Regions from separate parts of the Nonomuraea sp. NPDC048901 genome, predicted to be linked through region 1. Evidence: riboswitches for the same ligand, from Rfam matches in the RefSeq annotation. Region 1 holds a riboswitch; the other holds the start of a gene.
The links. A riboswitch is a leader RNA that binds a small molecule or an ion and turns the genes downstream of it on or off. The one in region 1 is predicted to bind glycine.
Positions count from the first base shown of each region.

Region 2: another riboswitch for glycine. It lies ahead of gcvP (aminomethyl-transferring glycine dehydrogenase); the one in region 1 lies ahead of gcvT (glycine cleavage system aminomethyltransferase GcvT).

Region 1 is NZ_JBEZFW010000003.1:785,145-800,055, forward strand. Features, by position in the region: gene AB0C30_RS13140 (L-serine ammonia-lyase) at 1-1,295, opposite strand, end outside; gene gcvH (glycine cleavage system protein GcvH) at 1,348-1,737, opposite strand; gene gcvT (glycine cleavage system aminomethyltransferase GcvT) at 1,734-2,819, opposite strand; glycine riboswitch at 2,950-3,047, opposite strand; gene AB0C30_RS13155 (gamma-glutamyl-gamma-aminobutyrate hydrolase family protein) at 3,140-3,829, opposite strand; gene AB0C30_RS13160 (3-oxoacyl-ACP reductase) at 3,868-4,632, opposite strand; gene AB0C30_RS13165 (aldehyde dehydrogenase family protein) at 4,638-5,981, opposite strand; gene AB0C30_RS13170 (glutamine synthetase family protein) at 5,987-7,363, opposite strand; gene AB0C30_RS13175 (FCD domain-containing protein) at 7,472-8,176, shown strand; gene AB0C30_RS13180 (hypothetical protein) at 8,241-8,996, shown strand; gene AB0C30_RS13185 (hypothetical protein) at 8,993-9,181, opposite strand; gene AB0C30_RS13190 (WD40 repeat domain-containing protein) at 9,579-11,009, opposite strand; gene AB0C30_RS13195 (DUF4232 domain-containing protein) at 11,554-11,772, shown strand; gene AB0C30_RS13200 (hypothetical protein) at 11,769-11,918, shown strand; gene AB0C30_RS13205 (FAD-dependent monooxygenase) at 11,965-13,179, opposite strand; gene AB0C30_RS13210 (TetR/AcrR family transcriptional regulator) at 13,300-14,049, shown strand; gene AB0C30_RS13215 (High-affinity nickel-transporter) at 14,126-14,911, opposite strand, start outside.
Region 2 is NZ_JBEZFW010000013.1:78,914-93,824, forward strand. Features, by position in the region: gene AB0C30_RS37575 (DUF5999 family protein) at 80-277, shown strand; gene AB0C30_RS37580 (alpha/beta family hydrolase) at 282-887, opposite strand; gene AB0C30_RS37585 (hypothetical protein) at 970-1,323, shown strand; gene AB0C30_RS37590 (multidrug effflux MFS transporter) at 1,461-2,729, opposite strand; gene AB0C30_RS37595 (zinc-dependent alcohol dehydrogenase family protein) at 2,832-3,848, opposite strand; gene AB0C30_RS37600 (helix-turn-helix transcriptional regulator) at 4,025-4,915, shown strand; gene AB0C30_RS37605 (tetratricopeptide repeat protein) at 5,049-5,849, opposite strand; gene gcvP (aminomethyl-transferring glycine dehydrogenase) at 6,144-8,981, opposite strand; glycine riboswitch at 9,138-9,230, opposite strand; gene AB0C30_RS37615 (MerR family transcriptional regulator) at 9,265-9,885, opposite strand; gene AB0C30_RS37620 (bifunctional nuclease family protein) at 10,034-10,504, opposite strand; gene AB0C30_RS37625 (MerR family transcriptional regulator) at 10,614-11,276, opposite strand; gene AB0C30_RS37630 (FHA domain-containing protein) at 11,335-11,847, opposite strand; gene AB0C30_RS37635 (mannose-1-phosphate guanyltransferase) at 12,141-14,645, opposite strand; gene AB0C30_RS37640 (CDP-alcohol phosphatidyltransferase family protein) at 14,650-14,911, opposite strand, start outside.

The sequences.
Region 1 (14,911 bases):
ATCGTCTTGATGGCCTTGTCCAGGGCGACGAAGTGCCGGCCGTCGCCGCGCAGGGCGATGCGGGCCGCGGCGATGGCCTTGATGGAGGCCACGGCGTTGCGCTCGATGCACGGGATCTGGACCAGACCGCCGATCGGGTCGCAGGTCAGGCCCAGGTTGTGCTCGATGCCGATCTCCGCCGCGTTCTCCACCTGCTCGGGCGTGCCGCCCAGGACCTCTGTGAGGCCCGCGGCGGCCATGGAGCAGGCCGAGCCGACCTCGCCCTGGCAGCCGACCTCGGCGCCCGAGATCGAGGCGTTCTCCTTGAACAGGACGCCGATCGCCGCCGCGGTGAGGAAGAAGCGGACGATGCCGTCGTCGTCGGCGTGCGGGATGAAGCGGGAGTAGTAGGTCAGAACGGCGGGGATGATGCCCGCGGCGCCGTTCGTGGGAGCGGTGACGATGCGGCCGCCCGCGGCGTTCTCCTCGTTGACCGCCAGCGCGAACAGCGACACCCAGTCCATGGCGTGCAGCGGGTCGGTCTTCGGCGACTCGGTCTGCAGGCGGCGGTGGAGGCGGTTCGCGCGGCGCTTGACCTTGAGACCGCCCGGCAGCACGCCCTCCTTGGCGATGCCGCGTTCGACGCACTCGCACATGACCTGCCACAGGTGCAGGATCCGCGCGCGGATCTCGGCGGCGGAGCGGCCGAACGCCTGCTCGTTCTCCAGCATCAGCGCGGAGATGGACAGACCCGTGTTGGAGCAGTGCTTGAGCAGCTCGTCCCCGGTCGTGAAGGGGTAGGGCAGAACGGTGTCGTCAGGCTTGATGCGGTCGGCGCCGGTGGCCTGCTCGTCCACCACGAAGCCGCCGCCGACCGAGAAGTAGACCTTCTCGCGCAGCTTCTCGCCCGATGCGGAGAAGGCGGTGAAGCGCATGCCGTTCGGGTGCTCGGGCAGGGAGATCTTGCGCTCGAAGACGAGGTCCTCGCCCACGACGAAGGGGATCTCGTGCGTGCCGTAGAGCCGGACCGTGCCGGACTCGCGCATCGCGGCCAGGCGCGCGTCGATGGAGTCCACGTCGACGAGTTCGGGCTTCTCGCCCGACAGCCCCAGCAGGACGGCCTTGTCGCTGCCGTGGCCCTTGCCGGTCAGGCCGAGCGAGCCGTACAGGATCGCCTCGACGCGGGCCGTACGCGCGAGCAGGTCGTCGTCGTGCAGACCGCGCGCGAACTTGTGCGCGGCGGCCATGGGACCGCCGGTGTGCGAGCTCGACGGGCCGATGCCGATCTTGAACAGGTCGAAGACGCTGATCGCCATTGATGGGCGCCCTTCAGAAGGGCCGGGGTCCGGCAGGACCCCGGCGGGTGGGTCAGGACTCGCCTGAGGTGAGCGCCGAATACTCCTCGGCGGTGAGCAGGTCCTCGGGGTCGCCTTCCACGCGCACGCGGAACATCCAGCCGTCGCCGTAGGAGTCGCTGTTGGCCAGCGACGGATCGTCCACGACGGCCTGGTTGACCTCGACGATCTCGCCGCCGACGGGGGTGTAGATCTCGCTCACCGACTTGGTCGACTCGACCTCACCCACGGAGTCGCCCGCCTCGACGGTCGAGCCGACCTCCGGAAGCTGCACGAAGACGACATCACCCAGCGCCTCGGCCGCGTAGGCCGTGATGCCGATGGTCACGGTGATGCCGTCGTCGAGCCCGGCCACCCACTCGTGCTCCTTGGTGTAGCTCAGGTCGTCTGGGATGTTGCTCACTTGTTCCTCCTGTAAAAGGGCAGCTCAATGAGGTCCATAGGTTCATGGCTGCCCCGGATGTCCACGGCCAGACCTGCGTCGGCCCCATTGTCGACGTAGGCCATGGCGATGGGCTTACCCAGGGTCTGGGAGGGTGCCCCGCTGGTGACCTCGCCGACGACGGCGCCGTCCTTGGTCACCGGGTATCCGTGGCGCGGCACCCGGCGACCCCGCGCGACCAGTCCGACGAGCCGGCGCCGCGGCGGCGTGTCCTTGACCGCCTCCAGCGCCGACCTGCCGACGAAGTCGCCCGGCTTGTCGAATTTCACCACTCTGCCCAGCCCCGCGTCGAACGGGGTCAGCTCGACGCCGAGCTCGTTGCCGTACAGCGGCATGCCCGCTTCGAGCCTGAGCGTGTCACGGCTGGACAGACCCGCCGCCCGCAGCCCGTACGGCCGGCCGGCCTCGGTCAGCGCGTGCCAGAGCGGGACGGCGTCCTGGTTGGCCACGAACAGCTCGAACCCGTCCTCACCCGTGTAGCCGGTGCGCGCGATGAGCGCCTGCCGCCCGTCGACCAGACCGGGCAGGCCCGCGTAGTACTTCAGCCCGGCGAGGTCGGCGTCGGTGAGCGTGGCGAGGATCTCCTGCGCGCGCGGCCCCTGCACGGCGATCAGCGCGTACTGCTCCGAGCGATCCTCGACCACCGCGTTGTACGACTTGGCGCGATTTTTCAGCTCTTCCCCGACTTTTTCATAGTTGGAGGCGTTAGCCACCACCATGAACTCCTCGTCCCCGAGCCGGTAGACGATCAGGTCGTCCAGCACCCCGCCATGCTCGTTCACGATCATGGTGTAGCGGGCCCGGCCGGGCGCGAGCGCCGACAGGTGTCCCACCAGCGCGTAGTCGAGTGCCTGACCCGCCTGAGGCCCGGTCACGAAGATCTCGCCCATGTGGGAGAGATCGAACAGCCCGGCCGCCTGGCGCACGGCGTTGTGCTCGGCGGACTCGCTGCCGTAGCGGAGCGGCATCAGCCACCCGGCGAAATCGGTCAATGTCGCGCCGAGGCTCTCGTGGACCTCTCGGAGCGGTGTAGGACGTGACATATGCGCACCTCAGGGCAGGATCGGATGCCAGACATCCTCCCCCTCTGTCATGGGTGCCTGAGAGCTTCGCCCGTAATTTGCCGGACTTTCACCTTCGGCGAGGCCGCCAGGCCTGCTTTCCAGAGGACACCTCGTCCGTGCGGTCCTTTGCCTTGAGAGGTTCGCGGGGAGGGCTTGCTCCTTCAGGGGACCTGGCCGGATGCCAGGACGCTCTCCCGCACGGTTTCGACGGTGATGTCCGCAAGCCTAGTGCTGTTATGGGGGAGTTGTCGCGTGCGGATCTGGCCGCTTGGGGCCAAAAGGGCTGTACCGGGGGCGGCTCAGCAGGCGGCGACGAGCGCCTCGAACAGCGCGCAGTCCTTCGCCGCCTCCGGATGCCACTGCACGGCCATGGCGAACGTCCGGGAGTCCAGCTCCACCGCCTCGATCGTGCCGTCGTCGGCCACGGCGGACACGGTCAGGCCGGGCGCGAGCCGGTCGATGGCCTGGTGGTGGTAGTGCGGCACGGCCACCGGCTCGGCCCCGAGCGCCTTGCCGACGAGAGTCCCCGCGACGGGCCGGACGGGCAGGTGGCCGAACTCGCCGGGGGCGGGGGAGTGCCCGGTGTGTCCCACCACATCGGGCAGATGCTGGTGCAGGGTCCCGCCGAGCGCGACGTTGAGCACCTGCATGCCCCGACATATCCCGAGATAGGGCAGGTCGGCCTCAAGAGCCGCCTCGATCACCGCGAACTCCGCCGTGTCCCGAAATTTCCGGATGTAGCCGGTCTGGTCGTGTGGCTCCTGGCCGTACCGCTCGGGCGAGACATCACCACCACCGGCCAGGATCAACCCGTCCAACCGCGCCACCAGCCGGGCGGGCGACCCGGCGGGCGGCAGGATCACCGGCTGCCCGCCGGCCCGGACCACGTGCTCCACGTACATGTACGGCAGCAGGGCGACCGGCAGCTCCCACACGGTGTAGCGGGCAGGCTCGACATAGGACGTGATCCCGATGACGGGTCGCTCCACAACTTCCCTTCCTAAAGTTCCCTTCCTAAAGGTCCTTCCTAAAGAGGCGTGACGTACGCGCCCGAGATGCCGCCGTCGACGAGGAACTCCGAGCCCGTGATGAAGGAGGCGTCGTCGCTGGCCAGGAACGCCACCGCCGCCGCGATCTCCGACGCCTCGGCGAAGCGCCCCACCGGCACGTGCACCAGGCGCCGCGCGGCCCGCTCCGGGTCCTTCGCGAACAGCTCCTTCAGCAGCGGCGTGTTGACCGGCCCCGGGCACAGCGCGTTCACCCGGATCCCCTCGCGCGCGAACTGGACGCCGAGCTCGCGCGACATCGCGAGCACCCCGCCCTTCGAGGCCGTGTACGAGATCTGCGACGTCGCCGACCCCATCACCGCCACGAACGACGCGGTGTTGATGATCGAGCCCTTGCCCTGCCGTTGCATGTACGGGATCGCGTGCTTGCAGCACAGGTAGACGCTCGTCAGGTTCACCTCCTGCACCCGCCGCCACGCCTCGATGCCGGTCTCCAGGATCGAGTCGTCCTCGGGCGGCGAGATGCCCGCGTTGTTGAAGGCGATGTCGACGGAGCCATAGGTGTCGTACGCCGTCCGGAACATCCGGACGACGTCGTCCTCGCTGGTCACATCGACCTTGACGAAGAGCCCGCCCACCTCGGAGGCGGCCTTGGTGCCCGCCTCCTCGTCGACGTCGGCGCAGACCACCTTGGCGCCCTCTTCGGCGAACCGCCGCGCGGTGGCCAGGCCGATGCCGCCGCCCGCGCCGGTGATCACGGCGACGCGGTTGTGCAAACGCTGCATGTGTGTCACTCCGTTGAGATGAAGACGTTCTTGGTCTCGGTGAACGCCATGAGGGCGTCCGGGCCCAGCTCCCGGCCGAGGCCGGACTCCTTGAAGCCGCCGAACGGCGTCCAGTGGCGGACCGAGGAGTGCGAGTTCACCGACAGCGCGCCCGCCTCCACGGCCCGCGCGACGCGCAGCGCCCGGCCGACGTCGCGGGTCCAGATGGAGCCGCTCAGGCCGTACGGCGTGTCGTTGGCGATCCGCACCGCCTCCGCCTCGTCCGCGAACGGCACCACCGACACCACCGGCCCGAAGATCTCCTCGGTGAACGCCCGGTCGGTGAGCGCCGGCGTCAGGACCGTCGGCGGGAACCAGAACCCCTTGCCCTGCGGACAGTCGCCCTGCCAGTACGACGGGCCGTCGATAAAGCCGCGCACCCGTTCCAGATGTTCGGCGCTAATCAGGGGGCCCATCTCGGTGCTCTCGTCGAGCGGGTCGCCGACCCTGACATTCTGTACGGCCGGCAGCAGCAGCTCCAGGAACGCGTCGTAGACCTCCGCCTGCACCAGGATCCTGGATCGGGCGCAGCAGTCCTGCCCAGAGTTATCGAAGACGGCATACGGCGCCGTTTTCGCCGCTTTTTCCAGATCCGAGTCCGCAAACACGATATTTGCGGATTTGCCGCCTAGTTCGAGGGTTATCCGCTTTACCTGGGTTGCTGCCTTGGCGGCGATCTCCTTGCCCACCTCGGTCGAGCCGGTGAACACGATCTTGGCCACCTGCGGATGCTCGACCAGGCGGGCCCCCGCGACCTCCCCTGCCCCAGGCAGCACCTGGAGCACCCCCTCGGGGAGGCCCGCGGCGAGGGCCAGCTCGGCCAGCCTCAGCGCGGTCAGCGGGGTCCATTCGGCGGGCTTGACGATCACCGTGTTGCCCGCGGCCAGGGCCGGGGCGACGCCCCAGCTCATGATGAGCATCGGGAAGTTCCAGGGCACGATCACGCCCACCACGCCCAGCGGCTCCTGGAAGGTGATGTCCACGCCACCGGGCACCGGGATCTGCTTGCCGTGGTTGCGCTCGGGGGCGCCGGCGTAGAAGTGCAGCACGTCGCGTACCGCGCCCGCCTCCCAGCGGGCGTTGCCGATCGGGTGGCCGGAGTTCGTGAGCTCCAGCAGGGCCAGCTCCTCCCGGTGCTCGTCCACCAGGTCGGCGAAGCGGCGCAGCAGCCGCGCCCGGTCGCCGGGCGACACGTCGCGCCAACCCTGGTAGGCCCGCCTGGCACGCTCCACGGCCCGGTCGACCTCGGCCGCGTCGGCCAGCTCCACGTCGGCGAGGATTTCCTCCGTCGCCGGATTGATGATCTGCATCGTGCTCACATCCGCTCGAAACCCCGGAACAGCTCCCAGTCCGTGACAGCCGCGTCGAAGGCGGCCAGCTCGATCCGGGCGTTGTTCGCATAGTGCGCCACCACGTCGTCGCCGAACGTCTCCCGCGCCAGCTTCGACCCCTCGAACAGCGCCAGCGCGTCCCGCAACGTGTGGGGCACGGTCTCGGCGCCGGAGTCGTAGGCATTGCCCCCGAACGCGTCCTCCAGCGGCAGCTCCTCGTCGATGCCGCGCAGCCCGGCCGCGATCAGCGCCGACACCGCGAGGTAGGGGTTCACGTCACCGCCCGGCACCCGGTTCTCGATGCGCAGCGATTCCCCGTGGCCGACGAGCCGGAGCGAGCAGGTGCGGTTGTCCACGCCCCACTTGACGGCCGTGGGGGCGAAGCTGCCGGGGACGTAGCGCTTGTAGGAGTTGATGTTCGGGGCGTAGAAGAGGGTGAGCTCGCGCATGTGGGCCAGCTGCCCGGCGATGAAGCGGGCGCCGAGCTCGGACAGCCCGTGGGGGCCGTCGCCCGCCATCACCGGGTCGCCGTCCACGCTCCGCAACGAGATGTGGATGTGGCAGGAGTTGCCCTCGCGCTGGTTCGGCTTGGCCATGAAGGTGATCGACTTGCCCTCCTGAGCCGCGATCTCCTTGGCGCCGTTCTTGTAGATGGAATGGTTGTCGCAGGTCTTCAGCGCCTCGTCGTAGCGGAAGGCGATCTCGTGCTGGCCCAGGTTGCACTCGCCCTTGGCGGACTCGACGTACAGCCCAGCTCCCTCCATGTCCCGCCTTATCCGGCGAAGGAGGGGTTCGATGCGGGCCGTACCGAGGAGGGAGTAGTCGACGTTGTAGAGGTTCGCGGGGGACATGTCGCGGTACGCGCGCTTCCACGCGTCCTCGTAGCTGTCCTCGTACACGATGAACTCCAGCTCGGTGCCCACGAAGGCGGCCAGGCCGCGGTCGGCGAGCCGGGCGAGCTGCGCGCGCAGGATCTGCCGCGGCGAGGCGGTCACGTCGTCGCCGTTCTCCCAGGTCAGGTCCGCCATGAGCATGACGGTGCCCTCCTGCCACGGAACCCACCGCAACGTGGAAATGTCGGGCTTCATCACGAAATCGCCGTAGCCGCGCTCCCACGACGACATCGCGTAGCCGTCGACCGTGTTCATGTCCACGTCCACGGCGAGCAGGTAGTTGCAGCCTTCGGAGCCGTGCCCCAGCACCTCGTTCAGGAAATAGCGCGCCGACAGCCGCTTGCCCTGCAACCTGCCCTGCATGTCGGCGATGGCGAGCAGCACGGTGTCGACCCGTCCGGCGGCCACCTCGTCACGCAACTCGTCGACGGACAGCGCTCCGGGCTGTGGAAGACCTCGCTCGCTCACAGAAGTTCGCTCGCTTTCCCGCTAATTGGGCTACTCTTAGACCATTGATGTGCATATGGGGATCGCTTGTCAAGACCTGAGGACACGTTGGACGACTCGGCGCGGTTGATGACGGTGTTACGGCCGGTCAGGGCAGGAAACGCCTTCGAGGAGACGGTAGAACGGCTGCTCCAGGCGATCAAGCTCGGCGTGGTCGCGCCGGGCCGGAAACTGCCCCCGGAGCGTGAACTGGCCGTTCAGCTCGGCATCAGCCGGGTGACGCTGCGCGAGGCGATCCGGGCGCTCCAAGATGCCGGTTACCTCGACGTACGGCGCGGCCGGTACGGCGGCGCGTTCGTCACCTACGCCCCGCCCCCGCCGGAGAGCGGCGACCTGCGCAGGGTCGTGGCCGACATGGGCACGGCCGACCTCACCGACGCGCTGACCTTCCGCATGGCGGTCGAATGCGGCGCGGCGGCGGTGCTGGCGGCGGCCACGCTGACCGACGACCAGCGCTCCCTCCTGCGCGGCCGGCTCGCGGCACTCAACAAGGCGGGCATCGGGGACTACCGGCGGCTGGACACGGCCTTCCACCTCTCGATCGCCGAGCTGACCGGCTCCGCCCTGCTCGCCACCGCCTGCGCCGACGCGCGCCTGCGGGTCAGTGACCTCCTCAACGCCATCCCGATGCTCCAGGTGAACCTCGACCACTCCGCCCGCCAGCACGAGGCGATCGTGGCGGCCATTCTGGCGGGCGACCCGGAAGGGGCCCGCCGAGCAGTGGCGGAGCACCTGGAGGGCACGGCGGCGCTGCTGCGCGCGTTCCTGTCTTGAGTCCGTTTCCCGGTCCAAATGGTCAAGGGATGACGATTGGCCTCGTAGCATCGTTTTCAAGGTCATGGGGAACTGGTTCGAGCTGAGCATTGTCGACACGGGACGGCTGCCGCTGTTCTGTTTCTTCGTCGCGCTCATCGGGGCCTTCGTGGCCACCCGCGTCAACGTGCGGCTGATCAGGGCGAAGGTCGGCTGGTTCCGCAACGTCAACGTGGGCGAGATGCACATCCACCACGTGGTGTTCGGGGTCGTGCTCATGCTGGTCGGCGGGGTCAGCGGGCTGATCGTGTCCTCGGCGTCGCAGGTGGCCTACGCCGCGGCGGCCGCCGTCTTCGGGATCGGATCGGCGCTGGTGCTGGACGAGTTCGCGCTGATCCTGCACCTGCACGACGTGTACTGGGAGGAAGAGGGCCGCACCTCGGTCGACGCGGTGTTCATCGCGGTCGCGATGACGGGGCTGCTGCTCACCGGGCTCCGGCCGCTGTCGTTCGACTACGGGACCCCGGTCAACCCGGGTGCGCTGCTCGTGGCGAACATGGTGCTCGCCGTGATCACCCTGTTGAAGGGCAAGATCTGGACCGGGATAGTGGGTCTGTTCGTGCCCGTACTGCTGCTGGTGGGCGCGGTGCGGCTGGCCAGACCCGGGTCTCCGTGGGCCCACCTGTTCTACCAGAAGCGGCGCCCGCGGAGGCTGGCCACGGCCGCGCACCGGGAGGAACGGTGGCGCCGGCCGGTGATCAGGGCCAAGATCGCGGTCCAGGAGTTCGTCTCGGGGCGGCACGACCTGCCCTCCACCCGGCGCGGACGTCGGCAGCTCTAGCCCGCGCTGTGGAGGGGTTCGTTCCAGTCGATGTGGTGTTCGTAGATCCACCGGCTGGGGTCGTTGCCGGTGCGGGCCATCTGTTTCATGGCCAGGCTCATGATCAGGTCGTGCGGCACCCGGGCGACGGGACCGAGCGTCTTCCAGCCGCCGGTGCGATTGCCCTGCGCTACGACGCGTTCCACGCGCTCGCGCCGTAGCGAGCCGCAAACCCCCAGCCAGTGGGAACCGTGGCTCAAGGTAACCCGCACCGCGATCCGCAAACACGCGATCACCGCTGATGCGGGCAACGGCAAGCCGGACAAACCCGCCGCCTCACGCCTGATCCACACCCACTGCCACCGTCGGCCGACCGCCGACACCGGCCAGCACTTCTGGCAGCCCGCGAGCCCACGGAGCTTGCTTGAGCCGGTTGCTCGGAAACGGGCATGGCCGGTGCTGAGGCCCGCTGCAGCAATGCAGCGGGCCCAGCGGCGACGGCGGTCGGCAACTTCCCGAAGGGCACAACAGGCTCAACTACCGCAAGCTGGCCTTTACCGGCTCATTCATCTCCCGATTCTGCCGCTTTACTGAGCGACAGGCTCACTTCCCTGACCTGCCGCCAAGAGGACATATGGCAAACGGCCTCTTGCCCAGTACGTCGGGAGGTGACTCGGTACTTACGGACTCCCAAAAACCCGGCACGGGCGGAAGGGGTGGAGACTCTCTACAAGCGTCCTCCATGAAACCCTTGCGCAGGTTGGGCAGTAGCCACGAATAGGCACCTCCCGTTCTCGTCCCCACGGCTAATGTTCTTCCGTCCTTGCTCATGGCCACCTGCCAGCTCTCGGACTCGGGCGTTCTGAGCGTTGCCAAGCTGACCGGGCGGTAGCCGTCCTTCAGTCCCCACACGATAACTGGGTCAGAAGTCGCCGGACCGCCTGGCTCATCATGCACTGTGAAAGCAATAGATCCGTCATAGGAGATTGCCACCGGAGTCGCCCGTTCGGGGATAATAGACAAATCACCCAGATGAGTTGGCGACTGCGGATTGGTCGTATCCCACACTCCTCGTCCGATTATCGCCCTCTTGCCATCTGCGCTAAGCGCGCCACTGCTCCATTGGCGCACCTCCGGCTCGAGAGTCGCGCTTTTGAGCTCCGCAATCTTGGTGGGCCGGCTCGGATCAGTCATGGACCAGAAAATTGCAGAATCATCGCTGACAGTAAGCAGCGTTTTACCATCTGATGTCCCGGATAAAATACGAACTCCAGACGCATGTTCATGCCTGCGCGCCAGCTGCCTTGGCTTCCGTCCGGCACCCAGATTCCAGATCTCAATGGAACCGTCCTCGAACCCTGCGAACAGGGTCGTGCCGTCAGCGGTCAACGACAACTCGAGAAGCTGTTCGCGGTAGTCACCTTTACGCACGGGCGTCCTGGACGGCCTATCAGGATCGCCCAGATCCCACACATCGATGCCGCCGCTCACGTCTTCGCCTGTTACCGCCCTCCGCCCATCCGAGGACAGGGCTATCGGCCCAGACCCAGCACCAAGGGTGCCCGTTCTGGTGGCCTGAAGATTCTCTCTGCCTGACTCAGGACCCTTTCCCTGGAGGTGCCAAATTCCGTAGCCCTCCTGGGCGTCAGAGATAAGCGCCGTTCTGCCGTCGGCAGCCAACGCGACATCGACAATGGTCGCACTGCCCGGAAATAGGCCACGACGCTCTATGGCGAGCGTATCCGCAAGTGCAGATTTAGTGTAATCATCCGAGTGGATCCCCACGGCAACGTAGCCTAATAGCTTTGCGGCATACCAATCGTGATCGCGTTGTTTGACGCCGTCGAGGGCAATCGCCCGTGCTTGAGAGACCAGCAAATCTTGCTGGTGCACATATATGGGCACGGCCGCCACCAGCGCAACACATACCAAACCGATGACGACGCGAAGCCACAGCGAGCGGCCTCGCCCTTCCCATGGAGATGGTTCGTTGCCAGTACTTGGACTCGACGGGTGTTCGCTGAAAGTCTCCATCAGATCAAAGCTATCTCCCTAAGGGGCTTCATGAGAGACTGCGCGAATACCAGCGAGCCGGCTGTCGTTCGCCGCTTGTGCTGATCCAGTGACAGTCGGGGAGGATTCCCATGTCAGCGGCGGCGGAGTGTTCAGCCCTTTCGTGGCCGGCTCGTCCACCACCTCGCGCGGTGTCTCTAGCGGAAGCGAACCCTTGGGCCGCTTGCTATCGTCACGAGTCTTGCCCTCGCCCTGCGGCTGAGTGGCGGCCGGGCCGACGAGGTGCGGCAGTTTTTCCGCGGACCCGGAATCCTGGACTGGAACACCACTGACGGAGCCTGAAGATGGAGAACCGGGGAATCTGACAGAGAGGGCATCGCCAAGGTGGTCGGCGTCGAACGGCAACGATCGCCATCCCACCCGGCGGTTCTTTCCTCGGCGGTCCGGCAAGATGGGGTCGATGACCGTCATGTCCGCCGTCCGGGCGTTCTCCCTTTTTGCGCTCTTCCTCGCCGGCTGCGGCGTAGACGGGCCAGGCGCCGCGCCGGTCGGCCCGCACCACACCATGACTGCACCGCGGCCGACGTCGTGGTCCCCTCCCCCCACGCCGTCCTGCCCCGGCTCGGGGACGTCATTGACCGCCGAGGAGCCGAACGCCGCCATGGGGCTCCGCGTCCAGACCGTGACCCTCACCAACTGCGGCAACAAGATACGCAGCGTCTACGGCTACCCCCGCGTCCGCCTCTTGGACAAGGCCGACGCGAGGCCCAGGCCGACGCCATGAGCGATGACCGCGTTCTTGAACCCGGCGTCGGTCCACGCTTTGGTCACGCTGGGGTTGTCGGCTGCGACGACGCCGCACGTGACGTCGCGTTCGCCATGCTCGCCGGCTATGCGGCGGCCACCGAGACGGGGGTGCGGCAGCCCTGAAGCGCCGACCTGCCCACCGATCCTCGGTAAGAAGTGGTCGAGACGCTCAACGGGCTTCGGAGGGCACCTCTTGGAGTGGTTTGTCCCAGTCGATGTGGTGTTCGTAGATCCAGCGGCTCGGGTCGTTGCCGGTGCGGGCCATCTGTTTCATGGCCAGGCTCATGATCAGGTCACGCGGCACCCGGGCGACGGGACCGAGCGTCTTCCAGCCGCCGGTGCGATTGCCCTGCGCGACGACGCGTTCCACGCGCTCGCGCCGTAGCCGTTCGTAGGCGGCGAACGCGGCGGCGATGTCCGGGCTGTCCCGCAGGCACTTGGCCAGCACGACGGTGTCCTCGATGGCCATGGCCGCGCCCTGCCCGATCGAGGGGGCGGTCGCGTGGGCCGCGTCGCCGATGATGACCATCCGGTCGTCGTGCCACTTCGGTACGGTCGGCACGTCGTAGGTGCTCCAGCCCGCGAAGATCTCGCCGGTCGCCGCGATGATGTCCGCGGCGGGCCCGCGATCGTGCCGGAACAGGTCGATCAGCCGGGACCGCCACTGTTCGGGGGTGATCGCGGCCAGTTCTGCGGGGGTGGGCTCGGCGGCCTGGGCCGGATTCGCCGCCCACCACACCTCGCCGCTCGGATGCGTCGTGTGGGTGAAGAAGCAGCGCTTGCCGAAGATCGCGTTCATCGTGCCCGGCTCGCAGCCGGTGGAGACGCCGCGGGCGTAGCCGCCCGTGTTGAGCAGCCCGCCGTAGCGCGCGTCCGGCGCGTGCGGGTCGATGATCTCGCGGGTACGTGACCGCAGGCCGTCCGCGCCGATGAGCAGGTCGCCGCGGACCGAGGTGCCGTCGGCGAACCTCGCCAGCACCCCGTCGCCGGTGCTCTCGGCGTCGACGAGCCGCTTGCCGTACTCGATGTGTACGCCGGACCGGACGACCCGTTCGCGGAAGGCGCGGTAGAGGTCGGCCCGCTTGACGGTCCGGCTGACCATGCCGTCCAGCAGGGTGGTGCCGTACGGCAGCTCGCCGAGCCGCCTTCCGGAGCCGTTGGTGAACACGATGAGCGGCGTGTCGAAGCCGACGTCGCCGAGGTCGAAGTCGAGGGCGCGCAAGGCGTCGAGCGCGTTCACCGCGAGCGTCAGGAAGGCGCCTGTGTGGTCCGCGGTCCGGTCGTACGCCTCATAGACGACCGGCGTGATCCCCACCTTGCGCAGGGCGACCGCGCATAACGAGCCCGCTATCCCACCGCCGATGATCAATGCTGTGTATGTCATACACTGAGTGTATGGCATACACTTGGCGGGAGCGCAAGCGTGCGGCCCAGCTCGTCGGCGTCGGCGTCGGTGCCGGACGGACGTCGCGAAAGGCGAGGGCGATGCGCGAAGGTGAGGACCATGAACGACAAGCTGCCGCCGGGGCTCGACCTGCTCTGGGGAAGACTCGACGAGCCGGCGCCTGAACCCAGGCAGGGGCTCAGCCCGCCGCGCATCGCCCGCGCGGCGGTCGAGCTGGCCGACGCCGGCGGCCTTGACGCCGTGTCGATGGCCAGGGTCGCCGAGCGGCTGGGCTTCACCACGATGTCGCTCTACCGGCACGTCAAGAGCAAGAATGAGCTGCTGCTGCTGATGCTGGACACGGTCGCGGCCGTGCCCGCCGAGCTCGACGAGCCCTGCGACGACTGGCGGGTCGGCCTGGAGCGCTGGTGCGCGGCGCAGTGGGTGATGCTGCGCGCCCATACCTGGATCGTGGATCTGCCCGTCACAGGACCGCCGATCACGCCCAACCAGCTGGCGTGGACCGATCGCGCCCTGAGCGCGCTGCGCGACACCGGGCTCCCCGAAAGCGACAAAGCGGGCGTGGTCCTGCTGATCGCCAACTACATGCTCACCACCGCGCGGATGAGCGCGCATCTCGGCCCCGCCGCCTCGGGGGAGTCGATCGCCGCCTACAGCGCGCTGCTCGGCGACCTCGTCGACGCGCGGCGCTTTCCGGCCCTGCGTACGGCGGTCGACGCGGGCGCCTTCGACTATCCGGCGGACACCGCCGAGCCGGAGCGGCGCTTCGACTACTCCTTCGGCCTCGCCCGGATCCTGGACGGCATGGACACGCTCATCCGGCAGCGCGGCGGCGCCGGGGCGAGCTAGAGCGTGGCGGCCCCGAGGCGAGCCAGAGCGTCGGCGGCCCTGGGGCGAGCCAGGGTGCGGTGGTCCTTGGGGCGGGCTAGAGCGCGATGGCCGAGCGGAGGGCCAGGCCCGCGCCCAGCAGCATCACCATGCCGGCCGTGCCCAGCGGTGCCAGGGTGGACAGCCGGGCGGCGAGGCCCCGCCCCCGTGAGGCGCGCCGTTCGAGGCGGTCGACGAGCTTGACCAGCAGCAGGCCCGTCACGGTGAGCGTCGCCGCCATGCCGAGGCCGTACGCCGTGACCAGGGCCACCCCGAACCAGGTACGACCCAGCGCGATCGCCCCCAGCAGCACGATGAGCGCCGACGGGCTCGGCACCAGGCCGCCCGCCACCCCCATCCCCAGCAGCCCGGCCCGCGTCGAGCCCTCGTGCCCATGCCCATGCCCATGCCCATGCCCATGGCCGTGCTCGTGCGCATGGCCGTGACCGTGACCGTGCCCATGGCCGTGCCCGTGACCAGTGGCACGGCGGGTGGACAGGAGCAGGCGCAGGCCGATGAAGGCGATCAGCACGCCGCTGGCCACCCCCAGCCACCCCAGCACCGCCTCCCCGGCCAGCGCCGTGAACGCGCTCAGCAGCAGGCCCACCACCAGCACCCCGACCGTGTGCGTGGCCGTCACCGTGGCCCCCACGACCAGTGCGTCACGCGGTCGTCCGCGCCGCCCGGCCAGGTACGCGGCCATGATCGTCTTGCCGTGTCCGGGGATCAGCGCGTGCCCGGCCCCGAGGAGCATCGCCAGCGCCACGGCCAGCAGCCCGAGCGGCACGGTGAGCGAGTCGGCGCCGACCAGGCCGGTGAACGTCCGGTCCAGCGCCGCCAGCGC
Region 2 (14,911 bases), on a different contig from region 1:
GAAAGAAAGACAACACCCACGCTGTTCCCGCCCCTTTCCTACCCGCGGGAGCCATTCACGAGATATCGGAGGCACGCCGATGTGCCCGCACGACCCGGCCTGTCCGGCAGCCGAGGCGCCCGACCGCGAGGCCGCACGTACCCTCGCCTGCCACCCCGAGCAGGGGTGGAGCCTCCTCTGCAACGGCGTCGTCCTTTTCGAGGACACCGGGGAGCTCCTGCCTGGCGGCACCGCCATCGCTCCGCACCGCCCGGATCCGCTCGTCGGCGCCGCCTGAGCCGCTACCCGCTCACCGGCGCCCCATAGCCGACGATCCACTCGGCGACCACCTCGCCCACCCGGGCGGGGTCCTTTTTCAGGTCGTGCCCCTCGCCCGGCAGCACAACCAGGCGTGCCGCGTCGGCAGCGTCGGGCACGCCGAACGGATCCCGGTCCCCATTGACCACCAGCACGTCCACGCCCGCCTCGCGCAGCTCGCCGGCCCTCGACTTCTCGGGCCTGCCCGGCGGGTGCAGCGGGAACGCCAGCGCCACCACCGCCACCGCGCCGACCACCTCGGCCGTACGGCAGGCCACCCTGGCCCCGTTGCTCCGGCCGCCCTGCACCAGCGGCAGCCCCGGCCAGCGCGCCCGCAGCTCTCCCAGGACGACCTCCCACGCCTCGTCCTGCCGTACGGCCGAGCCCGGCGCCCGCGCCCCGGCGAGCCGGAACGGCTGCGTCACCCTGGCCACCACGGCCCCCACGTTCAGCGCCGCGTCGCGGACCGCCAGCAGATCGGGCGCGTCCACTCCCCCGGCCGACCCGTGCGTCAGCACCAGCAGCAGCCGGGGCCGCTCCACCTCGTCGAAGTCGACCTGCGCCGGGCCGCGCGGGGTCATGATCCGCATGTCAGAACCGTACCTGGGGATGAGTTCACCATGGCCCTCAGGGTTGATGACGGCGCGCCGCGCAGCCGCGATGATGAGCCTCATGCCAGACATGCGCCCCATCCGCGAGGACCTGCAGGCGACGCTCGACGCCCGCCGCGACCTCGGCCCCGAATACGAAGCCGCCCTGGTCGAGTCGTTCGTGGAGCGGCTCGACGCCACGATCGCCGCCCGGGTGCGCGCCGAGCTCCAGGCCCACGGCGCCGGTCCCGTCCCGGCCAGGTCCAAGAGCCCGGGGGCGGCCATGATCCCGATCGCGCTGGGGTCGATGGGCATCGGCATCCCACTGACGGCCATCGCGGCGTCCCGCGGAGGCGGGCTCGGCTTGGCCATCGCCTGGTTCGCCATCGTCCTGATCAACGTCGCGGCGGCGGCCGCCATCATGCGCCGCGGCTGACCGTCCCCGAACTGTGAACGTGAGTCGCGCCGGCGTGCCCCGAACGGTGGTGGGCGTGCTGGTTGCCCGCCCAGCCGCAACCGCGGGGCTCCGGAACGGCGACGTAGCAGTCGCGCCGCGCGTTTGGGTCACCGCGTTCATGAAGGTGCGGTCGTTTCGGCCATCGCAGTCGTTTCGGCCGTCCCGACCATGGTGGCCGCGGCAGGCGCGTGTCGGCGGGCGAAGAGGAGGCAGGCGCTCGCGCCGAGGAGGACGGCGACGACGGTGACGACGCCTAGCGGGAGGATGCTGGCGGCGCCCGCGATGCCGACGAACGGGGCGGCCACACCGCCGAAGCCGTACCTGACCGTGCCGAGCAGGGAGGACGCTGTTCCCGCCATCCGCGGGTAATCCGCCAGAGCGAGGGTGCTGGCGGGTGCGGAGGAGATCGCCACGCCGCCGGCCAGGAAGAACAAGGACGCGATGACCACCCAGAGTGGCATCGGGGTGAGGCCGGAAGTGAGGAGCCCGGCGGCACCGCCGCCGGCGACGAGGATGCCGATGGCGAGGGTGCCGGTGATGCTCCATCGTTCGGCGCCGCGGCCGCCGAGCCACCCGAAGAACGCGAAGCCGGCTGAGTTGAGTCCGAAGGCGGCCGCGTACCACTGCGGGGAAAGTCCGTAGACGTTCTGCAGGACGTACGTGGCGCCGGCGAGATAGGCGAACACGGCGGCCCAGAGGAAGCCCTGGTTGAGGAGGGCTCCGAGGAAGACCCGGTCGGCGAGCAGCGTACGGTAGTCGCGCATGGTCTGGGCGAATCCGCCTCGGACACGATGGTCGGCCGGAAGTGTCTCCGTGTAGATGAGCAGGGTGGCGATCAGGATGCCGGCGCCGATGACCGCGAGGACCACGAACAGGCCACGCCAGTCGACGAGCGCGGTGAGCAGCCCGCCCAGCAGCGGGCCGACGATCGCGGCGCACGCTCCGACCACGGTGAGCCGGCCGTAGAAGCGGATCAGCTCGCCGCCGGAGTGGACGTCGCGGCCCGCGGCCTGAGCAATGACGATTCCGACCCCGCCGGTGAGGCCTTGCACGAGCCGGGCGATGATGAGCACCTCGACGCTGGGGCTGATCGCGCAGAGCGCGGAGGTGACGATGTACGCGGTGACGCCGAGGCGGAGGATCCCTCGCCGCCCGAACTGATCCGAGATCGGTCCTGCGATCAACTGCCCGGCGGCCAGCCCGATCAGGCACGCGGTGACGGTCAACTGCGCGATGGAGGTCGCGGCACCGAGTTCGACCGTCAGTGCCGGCAGCGCGGGCAGGTACAGGTCCATCGAGATCGGCCCGAACACCGTCAGCAAGAGCAGCAGGGGCGGCAGAAATCGCCCCGCTACAGGCTTGGACGGCGTTGTGGTCTCTGGCATCGTTCTTGCTTTCCTCGCGAGGTCGACGGGAGGGAGGCTGGGCGAAGGTCGCTACCGGGCTGTCATTCGGCCATGCGCGCACATGTCCGCTGACGCACGGGGTCAGGGCTTGAGGAGGGTCTTGATGGCGCGGCGCTCGTCCATGGCCTTGTAGCCCTCGGCGACCTGCTCCAGCGGCAGGGTGAGGTCGAAGACCTTCCCGGGGTTGATCCGCCCCGACAGGACGTGGTCGATCAGGTCGGGCAGGTAGCGGCGTACGGGGGCGGGGCCGCCACGCAGGCCGACGTGGGAGAAGAACAGCTCCTGCCCGTCGACGGCGACCTCGTGGGGGACGCCGACGAAGCCGACGTTCCCGCCGGGCCGCGCCGAGTGCAGGGCCTGCCGCATGGCCTCGGCGGTACCCACGCACTCCAGGACCGCGTCGGCGCCGATGCCGCCGGTCAGCTCCTTGATCCGGGCGATGCCCTCCTCGCCGCGCTCGGTGACGATGTCGGTGGCGCCGAACTCCCTGGCCAGCTGCTGCCGGGGCTCGTGGCGGCTCATCGCGATGATCCGTTCCGCGCCCATCTCCTTGGCGGCGATGACCGCGCACAGGCCGACCGCGCCGTCACCGACCACCACGGCGGTCGAACCGGGCTTGACCTCGGCGGCGTCGGCGGCGTACCAGCCGGTGCCCATGACGTCGGAGACGGCCAGCAGGCCGGGCCGCAGCTGCTCGTCCGGCACCTGGTCGGTGGCGACCAGGGTGCCCTGCGCGTTGGGGATGCGTATGTACTCGGCCTGGCAGGTGCTCATGAACTCGCGGTTCAGGCAGCTGGACTGGAAGCCGTTGCGGCAGTTCGCACACGTGTTGTCCGAGGTGGCGAAGGAGCCGACGACGAACTGATCGGGCCGGACCGCGGTGACCTGGCTGCCGACCTCCTCCACGAAGCCCACGTACTCGTGACCCATCGGGTGAGCCTCCTGGGCCGGCTCCAGGCCGCGGTAGGACCACAGGTCCGAGCCGCACACACAGGTGACGGCCGTCCGGATGATCGCGTCGGTCGGCTTGAGGATCTTCGGGTCCTCCAGGGTCTCGAAGCGCACATCGCCGGGGCCGTGGATCACTGCTCCGCGCATCAAAGTTTCCTTTACGTGGTTAGGCGTCTGATATGCGGCTGCCGCCCGGTCGTACCGAAGGCGCAGGATTCCGCCGCAATCCACCTAACCGGCATTCTGCGGTGGTTACGAGTTACCAGCGAGAGGTGTACTCCCAGTACATCCCTCGCTTGGCGATGACGCCGTACGGTCGAGCTGTGGACAATCGTGACGAGGTCCGCGAGTTCCTCACTTCGCGGCGAGCTAAGATCACCCCGGAGCAGGCCGGCCTGATCGCCGGATCCCGGCGGCGCGTCCCCGGTCTGCGCCGCAGTGAGGTCGCGGCCCTTGCCGATCTGAGCGCCGAGTACTACGCCAAGCTCGAACGAGGCAACCTCGCCGGCGCCTCCGCGGCGGTGCTCGAAGCCCTCGCCCGCGCCCTGCGGCTCGACGACGCCGAGCGCGCCCACCTCCTGCACCTGGCCCAGACCGCCGACGGCTCGGACGTCCTCACCCGCCCCCGGCGCCGCGCCGCCCGGCCGCAGACGCTCCATCGCAGCCTGCAGTGGACGCTGGACGCGATCACCGCCGGACCCGCCTTCGTGCAGAACAGCCGCATGGACGTGCTCGCCGTCAACCAGTTCGCCCGCGCGTTCTTCGCCGACCTGTACGCCTCCCCGGCCAATCAGGAGAATCTGGCCCGGTTCGCGTTCCTCGACCCGGCCTCCCATCGCTTCTACCCGGACTGGGGTCCCTTCGCGGACATGTGCGTGGCCATGCTGCGCACAGAAGCCGGCCGCAACCCCCACGACAAAGAGCTCCACGACCTCGTCGGCGAACTGTCGACCCGCAGCGATGAGTTCCGCACCCGCTGGGGCGCGCACAACGTCCGCCGGCACGGCACCGGAACCAAACGCTTCAACCACGCCATCGTCGGAAAGCTCACCCTCGCCTTCGAGGGTTTGCAGATGGTCGCCGACCCCAGCCTCACCATCACCATCTACACCGCCGAACCCGGCTCACCCTCCGAGGAGGGCCTGCGCCTGCTCGCCTCCTGGGCGGCCACTCAGGAAGCCCGGACCCACACGGAGCCGTTGGCGGCGGACTGACCGGTCGGTGGCGAGGTCGGCGAGGGAGACCTCACCGACGGCGTAGCGCCGGCGGATGGAGCGGCAGGCGGGCGCGGGCGTCCTGAAGGCGCTCGCGGGCGTCCTGGAGACGCTCGCGGGGCGGGGAGGTCGGTCAGGTGTCGCGGTCGTAGCGCAGACGGACCTCCGCGGCCAGCGTCTCGTCCTCGTGCTCCAGCCCGTACGTCCAGACGCGGCCCGCGTCGTCGACGCGGCCACGCAGCGGCAGGGTCCTGGCCAGCAGCTCGATGGCCAGCCCGCTCGTCGGCGCGTCACCGCCGTCCTCCACCGCCCCCGCGAACTCCGCGCAGGCGAGCTCCAGGTGCGCGATGCCGAGCTGCACCCGCAGCCGGGCCACGTCGTCCTGGGGGGCCACCTCGAGCGCCTCCAGCAGCACCTCGGCCGCCTCCCCCGGCTCGCCCCGCTCCAGCAGCAGCTCGGCCAGTTGCTGCGCGGCGTGCGCGCCCACGTCGTCCGGCCCGGCGGCGGCCAGCGCGGCCCGCAGTTCGTTCTCCGCCTCGTCGTAGTCGCCGGCCAGCACGGCCAGCCGGGCCAGGGCGAGACGCGCCAGCGGGACGTAGGCGGCCGTGCCGACGCCCAGGACCGCCTGCCACGCCCCCCTGGCCTGCTCGGCGCGGCCCTCGCGCTCGAAGCCCTGCGCGAGGTGACAGGCCGCCTGAGCGGCGAACTCCGGATGTCCGGTGGCCAGCGCGACCCGGGCGGCCGCCCGGGCCCCCTCCGGGTCGCCGCGCTCGTCGAGCACCACGGCCAGGCCCACGGCGGCCTGCGCCCGGTCGGGCTCCTCGGGGTCGGCGGCCAGCTCGCTGAGTATGGCCGCCGCGCCGTCGAGGTCACCGTGCTCGGCCAGGCGGCGAGCGGTGTCGAGAGGCGGGACCTGCAGCTCTGAGAACGTCAAGAGAGCTCCTTAGGCGACGGTCGGACAGAGCCTAACGAGTTCCGGTGATCATGTCTTCTCACTGGCCACGTTCAGCCTGGGTGGCGGGAAAAAATCCCAGAAAACGGACGTAGCCCTCCCCGTCCGAGCACAGCGGACGGAGAGGGCCACGGTTACGCGGCGGAGAAGGCCACGGTCCCGCGAACGCGACGTGCGGGTCAGTCACGGACGCGACAGCCGGATCAGTCGCGAACGCGACAGCCAGCTCAGTTGCGGACGTAACGACCGGAGCCGTCGCGGACGCGACAAACCAGGTCAGTCCTCGTACGCCTCCAGCGGCGGGCAGGAGCAGACCAGGTTGCGGTCGCCGTAAGCCTGGTCGATGCGCCGCACCGGCACCCAGTACTTGCCCTCCCGCAGCGACGGCAGCGGGTAGACCGCCTCGGTACGGCTGTAGGGATGGGCCCACTCGTCGGCCGCGACGGCCTCGGCGGTGTGAGGGGCGTTGCGCAGCGGGTTGTCGGCCCGGTCGTAGGCGCCCGAGGCGACCCGCGCGATCTCGCCCCTGATGGCCACCATCGCGTCGACGAACCGGTCGAGCTCGGCCAGGTCCTCGCTCTCGGTCGGCTCGATCATCAGCGTGCCGGCGACCGGGAAGGACATGGTCGGGGCGTGGAAGCCGTAGTCGATGAGCCGCTTGGCCACGTCGTCGACCGTGACGCCGGTCTCCTTGGTGATCTGCCGCAGGTCGACGATGCACTCGTGGGCCACCAGGCCGCCGCGCCCGGTGTAGAGCACCGGGTAGTGCGGGGCCAGCCGCCGGGCGAGGTAGTTGGCCGACAGGATCGCCTGCTCGGTGGCCGCGGCCAGGCCGTCGCCGCCCATCATCCTGACGTACGCCCAGGAGATCGGCAGGATGCCCGCCGAGCCGTACGGGGCCGCGGAGACCGCGCCGACCGGTGAGCCGGGGCGCAGCGGGTGGCCCGGCAGGTAGGCGGCCAGGTGGCCGCGGACCGCGACCGGGCCGACGCCGGGGCCGCCGCCACCGTGCGGGATGCAGAAGGTCTTGTGCAGGTTGAGGTGCGAGACGTCGGCGCCGAACTCGCCCGGCTTGGCCAGCCCGACCAGCGCGTTGAGGTTGGCCCCGTCGACGTAGACCTGGCCGCCCGCGTCGTGCACCTTGGCGCAGACCTCGGTGATCGTCTCCTCGAAGACGCCGTGCGTCGACGGGTAGGTGAGCATGATCGCGGCCAGCGCGTCGCGGTGCTTGTCGATCTTGGCGTCGAGGTCGGCCAGGTCCACGTTGCCCTCGGAGTCGCAGGCCACGACCACGACGCGCATGCCGGCCATGACGGCGCTGGCCGCGTTCGTGCCGTGCGCGGAGGACGGGATGAGGCAGATGTCGCGGTGCTCGTCGCCGTGGTCGCGGTGGTAGGCCCGGATCGCGAGCAGCCCGGCGAACTCCCCCTGGGACCCGGCGTTCGGCTGGATGGAGACCGCGTCGTAGCCGGTCACCTCGGCCAGCCATTCCTCCAGGGTCTCGATGAGGTGGTGGTAGCCCGCGGCCTGCCCGTCGGGCGCGAAGGGGTGGATCCCGGCGAACTCCGGCCAGGTGATGGGCTCCATCTCGGTGGTGGCGTTGAGCTTCATCGTGCAGGAGCCGAGCGGGATCATGGACCGGTCGAGGGCGATGTCCTTGTCCTGGAGCCTGCGCAGGTAGCGCAGCATCGCGGTCTCGGAGTGGTGGCTGTGGAAGACGGGGTGGGTGAGGTAGCCGGACTCCCGCGTCAGCGCGGCCGGCAGCGTGTCCAGCCCTTCGTCGGCGAGGAGGCCGGCCACCGGCCCGCTGACGCCGAAGGCGGCGGCGACCTGCTCGAGGTCGGCCGCCGTGGTCTTCTCGTCGCAGGCGATGGAGACGTGGTCGGCGTCGGCCTGCCACACGTTGACGCCGCGCTCGGCGGCCTGCCGGACGACGTCGGCGGCCCGGCCGGGCACCCTGGCCAGCACGGTGTCGAAGAACTCCCGGTGTACGACCTCGACACCGCCGCGGCGCAGGCACTCGGCCAGCGCGGCGGCGTGCCGGTGTACGCGGCCGGCGATGCGGCGCAGCCCCTCCGGCCCGTGGTAGACGGCGTACATGCCGGCGATGACGGCCAGCAGGACCTGCGCGGTGCAGATGTTGCTGGTGGCCTTCTCCCGTCTGATGTGCTGTTCGCGGGTCTGCAGGGCCAGCCGGTAGGCGGGCGCGCCGTCGGCGTCGACCGAGACCCCGACGAGGCGGCCGGGCATCTGCCGCTGCAGTCCTTCGCGTACGGACATGTAGGCGGCGTGCGGCCCGCCGAAGCCGAACGGCACACCGAAGCGCTGCGAGGAGCCGATCGCGATGTCGGCGCCGAGCTCGCCCGGCGCGGTGACCAGGGTCAGCGCGAGCAGGTCGGCGGCGGCCACGACCAGCGCGCCCGCGGCGTGCGCCCGCTCGGCCACCGCGCGGAAGTCACGCAGCCGGCCGGAGGCACCCGGGTATTGGACGAGCACGCCGAAGCACTCGGGCAGCTCACCGTCGAGCGCGTCCTCGACCAGCGTGATGCCCAGCGGCTCGGCGCGGGTGGCCAGCACCGCCTTGGTCTGGGGCAGCGCGTCGGCGTCGACGACGAACACGTCGCTCTTGGACTTGCCCGCGCGCCTGGCCAGCGTCATCGCCTCGGCGGCGGCCGTGCTCTCGTCGAGCAGGGAGGCGCCGGCGACGTCGAGCCCGGTCAGGTCGGAGACGACGGTCTGGAAGTTGAGCAGCGCCTCCAGGCGGCCCTGCGAGATCTCCGGCTGGTAGGGGGTGTAGGCGGTGTACCAGCCTGGGTTCTCCAGCAGGTTGCGGCGGATCACCGCCGGGGTGATCGTGTCGTGGTAGCCCAGGCCGATCATCGAGGTGAGCACCCGGTTGCGGCCCGCGATGGCCCGCAGTTCGGCGATGACCTCGGTCTCACTGGCCGCGGCGGGCAGCGAGAGCCGGTCCTTGATCCTGATGGACTCGGGGACGGCCACCGCCACCAGGTCGGCCACGGACTCGAAACCCACGGCCTCGAGCATGCGCTGCTGCTCGGATTCGGACGGGCCGATGTGCCGGGTCGAGAACGGCGGAGCTGACAGGTCGGTCATGGAAGGTGCCTCCCGAGGGCTATGGAGACCGGCGCCTGGGCGCGGGCGAGTGCCGGATCTCCCCCTCTGTCATGGCGACCTGAGAGCTTCACCCCCATGAGGGCTTGCACCGTCGGTGAGGCGCGCCTGGCGGGCGTGCCTGCTTTCCAGAGTTGCCTACCCCGAGCGGTACGGGTGCCTGAGAGATTCCGGGGAGGGTTGCTCCTTCGGCGCCCCGGGACCAGCCCGGGACTCTCCCGCAGGGGGTCGTCAGCCTTGCGCCTCTTAGGTTACTACCGGATTGCTACCCTATGCGGCGCGCCCGTCGCCGCTGGGCCAGCTCGTCAGCGGGGTGGTCGGCCGGGACGCTGTCCTCGACCGCCGCCCTTTCCCCCGGCAGCTCCGCGAGGGAGCCCTCGACCTCGCGCCAGACCCGGCCGAGCGCGATGCCGAACACGCCCTGACCGCCCTGGAGCAGATCGATCACCTCGTCGGCCGAGGTGCACTCGTAGACGCTGACGCCGTCGCTCATGAGCGTGATCTGCGCGAGGTCGCCGACCCCGCGGTCACGCAGGTGTTGTACGGCCGTACGGATCTGCTGGAGGGAGACTCCGGTGTCGAGGAGCCGCTTGACGACCTTGAGCACCAGGATGTCGCGGAAGCTGTAGAGCCGTTGGGAGCCCGAGCCGTGCGCGGCTCTTATCGTCGGCTGGACCAGCTCCGTGCGCGCCCAGTAGTCGAGCTGCCGGTAGGTGATGCCGGCCGCCGCGCACGCCGTCGGGCCGCGGTATCCGATGTCACTCGGCAGTGTCGTGGGCTGCTCGTCGAAGAGCAGACCCTGCTCTCCGGCACGCTGCCGCGCACTCTCACGCCGCACCGGATCTTCCTGGCCGGCCGTCTTTCCCTCGCCGCTGCTGACCGCCACGCGGACCTCCGGCTTTCTCTCATCCCATGGCCTGATCTGGGGGTTCGTAAAAGCGCGGCCATGGGTTTCACTTGCACCGTAGGACCGTGACCATGCGCAGTCAACGATCCCGCTCGGCGCGTCGTGAAGCGTAAATGCACTGAAATACCTACCCCGCCCGGCCAAAGTCTTCGGGGGTGATCGTGTCAAGGAACTCCCTGAACTTCTCCACCTCGTCCTCTTGGTCGTCGGGGATGATCACCCCGGCCTCCTGGACGACCTCCTCACTGGCGAAGATTCGTGCTCCGGTGCGCAAGGCGAGCGCGATCGAGTCGGAGGGCCGCGCGCTCACCTCTACGCCGTTGGAGAACACCAGGTCGGCGAAGAAGATACCGTCACGCAGGGCGACGATGTTGACCGCGCGCAGGCCCACGCCGAGGGCGCTCAGCACGTCCCTGAAAAGGTCGTGCGTGAGTGGCCGGGCTGGAGGCTCCTCCGCTTGGGCCAAGGCGATGGCCGTGGCTTCGGTCATCCCAATCCAAATCGGCAGGAACCTCTCCCCGTGTGCCTCCTTGAGCAAGACGATCGGCTGATTTGTGGGCATCTCTACGCGGACGCCCACGACCTCCATCTGCAACACGGGCTGCTCCATATTCGACTGGTCGGCGACCCCGGCACAGCTATTGGGCCGGTCCGCTTCTGCATTTCAACGTAACACCCGAGGGGCCTTGTATGTCCCGCTGGTCCGGTCATCGGCCTAGAACGGTTCGCACGCCCGTACGCACCAGAGCGGCGTGCAGGTCGAGCAGCAGCGCCGACAGCTCCCTCGCGGCCTCGTCGGCCTCTCCGATGGCCCCTGGGGCCCGGCGTTTGAGTATGGGCGCGACCGTCTGCTCCACCAGACCGCACTCGCGCTCGGCCGCGGCCTTGACCGCGCGCAGATGCCGGGCGTGCAGGCCGAACCGGGCCAGGGCGCCGACGCTGCGCGCCACGTTGAGCGCCTCCTCGTCGTAGCGCCTGGCCGTCGCCGAGAGCAGCCCGTAGTCCTCGAGCTCGGCCAGCGTGTCCTCGTCGAGCCCGGCCGCCTCCAGCAGCTCGGCGCGGCTCAGCCGCACCTCCCGCGTCTCCGGCCGGTCGGTCACGGCACGCGGGCGGCCGAAGTGCTCGGCCATCTTGTCCTTGATCACCCGCAGCGGCAGGTAGTGGTCGCGCTGCTCGGTGAGGATGTAGCGGAGCTGCTCGACGTGCAGGTGGGTGAACTTGCGGTAGCCCGACGGGCTGCGCTCCGGCTCGATGAGCCCCTCGCCCTCCAAGAAGCGGATCTTGGAGATCGACACATCGGGGAACTCGCCCTGGAGCATGGCGAGCACCTCCCCGATGCTCATGTGCGAACGTGCCGCCTGCGCGCTCATGCGGCTTCCTCCGTGAGCCGCATGAACGCTGTGACTATCGGTCGCTCGCTGGGCTCGCTCATGCGCCGGCGGCGGTCCGCATCAGGAAGACGAGGCGGAACTTGCCGATCTGCACCTCGTCACCGGAGTGCAGCGGCACCTCCTCGATGCGCTCCCGATTGACGTAGGTGCCGTTGAGGCTGCCCACGTCGCGCACGGAGAACTGGCCGCCGCGAAGGCGGTAGAACTCCACGTGCCGCCGGGAGACCGTGATGTCGTCCAGGAAGATGTCGCTCTCGGGATGGCGCCCCGTGGTGGTGAGCTCCTTGTCGAGGCGGAAACGGCTCCCCGCGTTGGGCCCCCTGGTCACGGTGAGCAACGCCGTGCCAGGCGGCAGCTGCTCCACCAGCGCGCGCTCGGCGAGGAGCATGTCACCGGTCTCAGCCTCGTACGCCTCGATTCCCGCGACAGAGATCGTCGATGTGGTGTCCCCGGCGACCTCGGTTCTGGTCAGCGGTGACCCACAACGGGAACAGAAACGGGCATCCTCGGGGTTGGCGTGCCCGCACTGCGTGCAGTAGACGCTCGGCATCGATCGGCTCGGCCTCCTACCGCGAAGACGCGGCAACGGGGATCTGGGCGCGCCTCGCTTCGCTCTTCAAGTTTGCGAATGCCGCAACTTACGCTGATCAGCGGCAAAGGTCAAGGCGGGGCGCTGGACGACGGGTTCGGACGGTGACAAAGTTACCGCCGCCCGCGCCCCAAGGTCCATGCCGCCGCGCGTTTCTACATTACGATCTTGCACGTTCCGGCGCCACCGATCCGCCAGTGTCACGTTCCGTGATGATTCTATGCGAATTGCCGTACAGATTTCGGTCCCGAGGCTCAGGAGGCCGCCTCCTCGACCACCCGGGCCCAGTGCTCCAGGAGCGACTGCGCGGTGTCCACGTCGGCGGCCTCGGCCCACAGATCGGTGACCGGCTCGGTGGCGGCGGGCAGGATCAGCACCCAGCTCCCGTCCTCGGCGGCCACCCGCACCCCGTCGGTGGTGTCGACGCGGCAGCCGTCCGGCTCGGCCTCGGCGGCCTCGATGACCGAGCGCATGACGGCGCCCTTGGCCGCCCACGGGGTCGGCACCGTACGCTTGAGCAGCTTGGCCTCGGGGATGCGCGCGTCGATCTGGCTGAGCGAGAGCCGGGTGCGGGCGACCAGGCCGAGCAGCCGCATGAACGCCGCCACCCCATCGATCGCCGGACCGAACTCGGGCACCACGAAACCGCCCCTGCCGTCGCCCGCGAAGATCATGTCTTCGTCCACCGCGGCCGAGGTGAGGGCGTCGACCGCCGTGGAGGTCCAGCGCACCTGCACGCCGTGGAAGCGGCAGACCTGCTCGGCGACCCTGGTGGTGGTGACGGGCAGCGCCACCCGGCCGGTCCTGCGCTCGGCGGCGATCAGGTCGAGCACGACGAGCAGGGCCCGCTCCTCGCCGATCAGCTGGCCCATCTCGTCCACCAGCGCGATGCGCTCCCCCACGGGGTCGAACCGCACCCCGAAGGCCGCCCTGGAGGAGCTCACGAGCTCCGACAGGCGCTGCAGGTCCCTGCGGCGCTCGGCGAACGTCTCCGTGGGCGAGATGTCGTCCAGGCGGGCGTTCACGGTGAGCACGTCGACGCCGACCCGGCCGAGCAGCGTGGGCAGGACCAGCGCGGAGGTCCCTCCGGCGCAGTCGACGACGACCTTCATGTCCCTGATACCGGTCATGTCGACGCAGCGCAGCAGCTCGTACGCGTAGTCCTCGACCGCCCTGGCGGGAAAGCGGAGCTCGGCGATCTCGCCGGGGAAGGCGCGCCGGAACTCCTGGCGGGAGAAGACGCGCTCCAGCTTGCGCTGGGCGGCCGGGGGCAGGTCGGCGCCGCGGTCGTCCATGATGACGATGTCGATGCTCTGCGGGTCGCCGGCGGTGGTGCGCAGCGCGATGCCGCCCGCCGCGGACTCCCTGGCCGTGTGGAAGCGGGCCACCGGCAGCGGCGCGGCCTCCAGGTCGAGGACGTTGATGGCGCTGGCGTTGAGCGCGCCGATCACGGCCCGCTTCAGCGCTCTGGCGGCCAGCGAGGAGTCGCGCGAGGTGACGACGTGCTCGCCCTTCTTCAGGGTGGTGGCGTACGCGCTGGCCAGCCGTACGCACAGCTCGGGGGTGATCTCCACGTTGACCAGGCCGCTGACGCCGCGGGGACCGAACAGGCTGCGCTGGCCGCGCGACTCCCAGATGACGCTGGTGTTGACGACGGCGCCGGCCTCGATGGTCTTGAAGGGGTAGATCTTGACTCCGCTGGAGACGTACGCCTCGGGCTCGATGACGCACTCGTCGCCGATGACGGCGTTCTCCTCGATGCGGGCCCCGGCCATCACGTCGGTGCTCTTGCCGATCACGCAGCCGCGCAGGTGGCTGCCGGGGCCCAGGTAGACGTTGTCGTGGACGACCGCCCGGTGCAGGAAGGCGCCTTCACGCACGACCGTGTTGTTGCCGAGCACGGTGTACTCGCGCAGCTCGGCGCCGGCCTCGACCTTGGCGTACGCGCCGACGAGCAGCGGGCCCTTGAGCACCGCGTCGGGGTCGACCGAGGCCGACTCGGCCACCCAGACGCCCGGCGAGACCTCGAAGCCGCCGATGTCCACGGCGACCCGGCCGGACAGGGCGTCGGCCTGGGCCTTGAGGTAGCTCTCGTGGGTGCCGACGTCCTCCCAGTAGCCCTCGGCGACGTAGCCGAAGATGGGGGCGCCGCGCTCCAGCAGGGTGGGGAAGACGTCGGCCGACCAGTCGACGGGCTCTCCGGAGGCGACCGCGTCGAGGACCTCGGGCTCCATGATGTAGATGCCGGTGTTGACGGTGTCGGAGAAGACCTGCCCCCAGGTGGGCTTCTCCAGGAAGCGCTGGACCCGGTTGCCCTCGTCGACGATCACGATGCCGAACTCGAGGGGGTTGGGCACCCGTTTCAACCCGATGGTGACAAGCGCCGAATTTTCACGATGAAAACGGACCATATCCGACAAATCGATATCGGTCAGGGCGTCGCCGGAGATCACCAGGAATCGGTCGTCGCGCAGGCGGGCCGCGGCGTTCTTCACGCTGCCCGCCGTGCCCAGCGGAACGTCCTCGGTGGCGTATTGCAAGCTCATGCCGAGTTCGTCGCCGTCGCCGAAGTAGTTGCGCACGAGCGCGGCCAGGAACTGGAGGGTGACCACGGTCTCGGTGATGCTGTGCCGTTTGAGCAGCCGCAGCACGTGCTCCATGATCGGGCGGTTGACCACGGGCAGCAGGGGCTTGGGCTGGTTGGCCGTCATCGGACGCAGCCGAGTGCCCTCTCCACCCGCCATGACGACCGCCTTCACCCGATCACTCCTCCTTGGCCGCGGTTACGAGCCGTCGTACCTGTACCCCATACAACACCCCCGACCACCAGTACAGGCCCGTTCCCCAGAGCGCAAAGGCCCATCCGACAATTCGTGCTATATCGGCATACCACCCAGTGTGGGAGGCAAGGAAGAGCAGAGGGAAGGCGTACATCAGGTTGAACATGGCGGCCTTGCCCAGGAAATGCACCTGAAGTGCCTTGTAACCGCTCTTCCGAAGTACGGGAAAGAAACACGCGACGAAG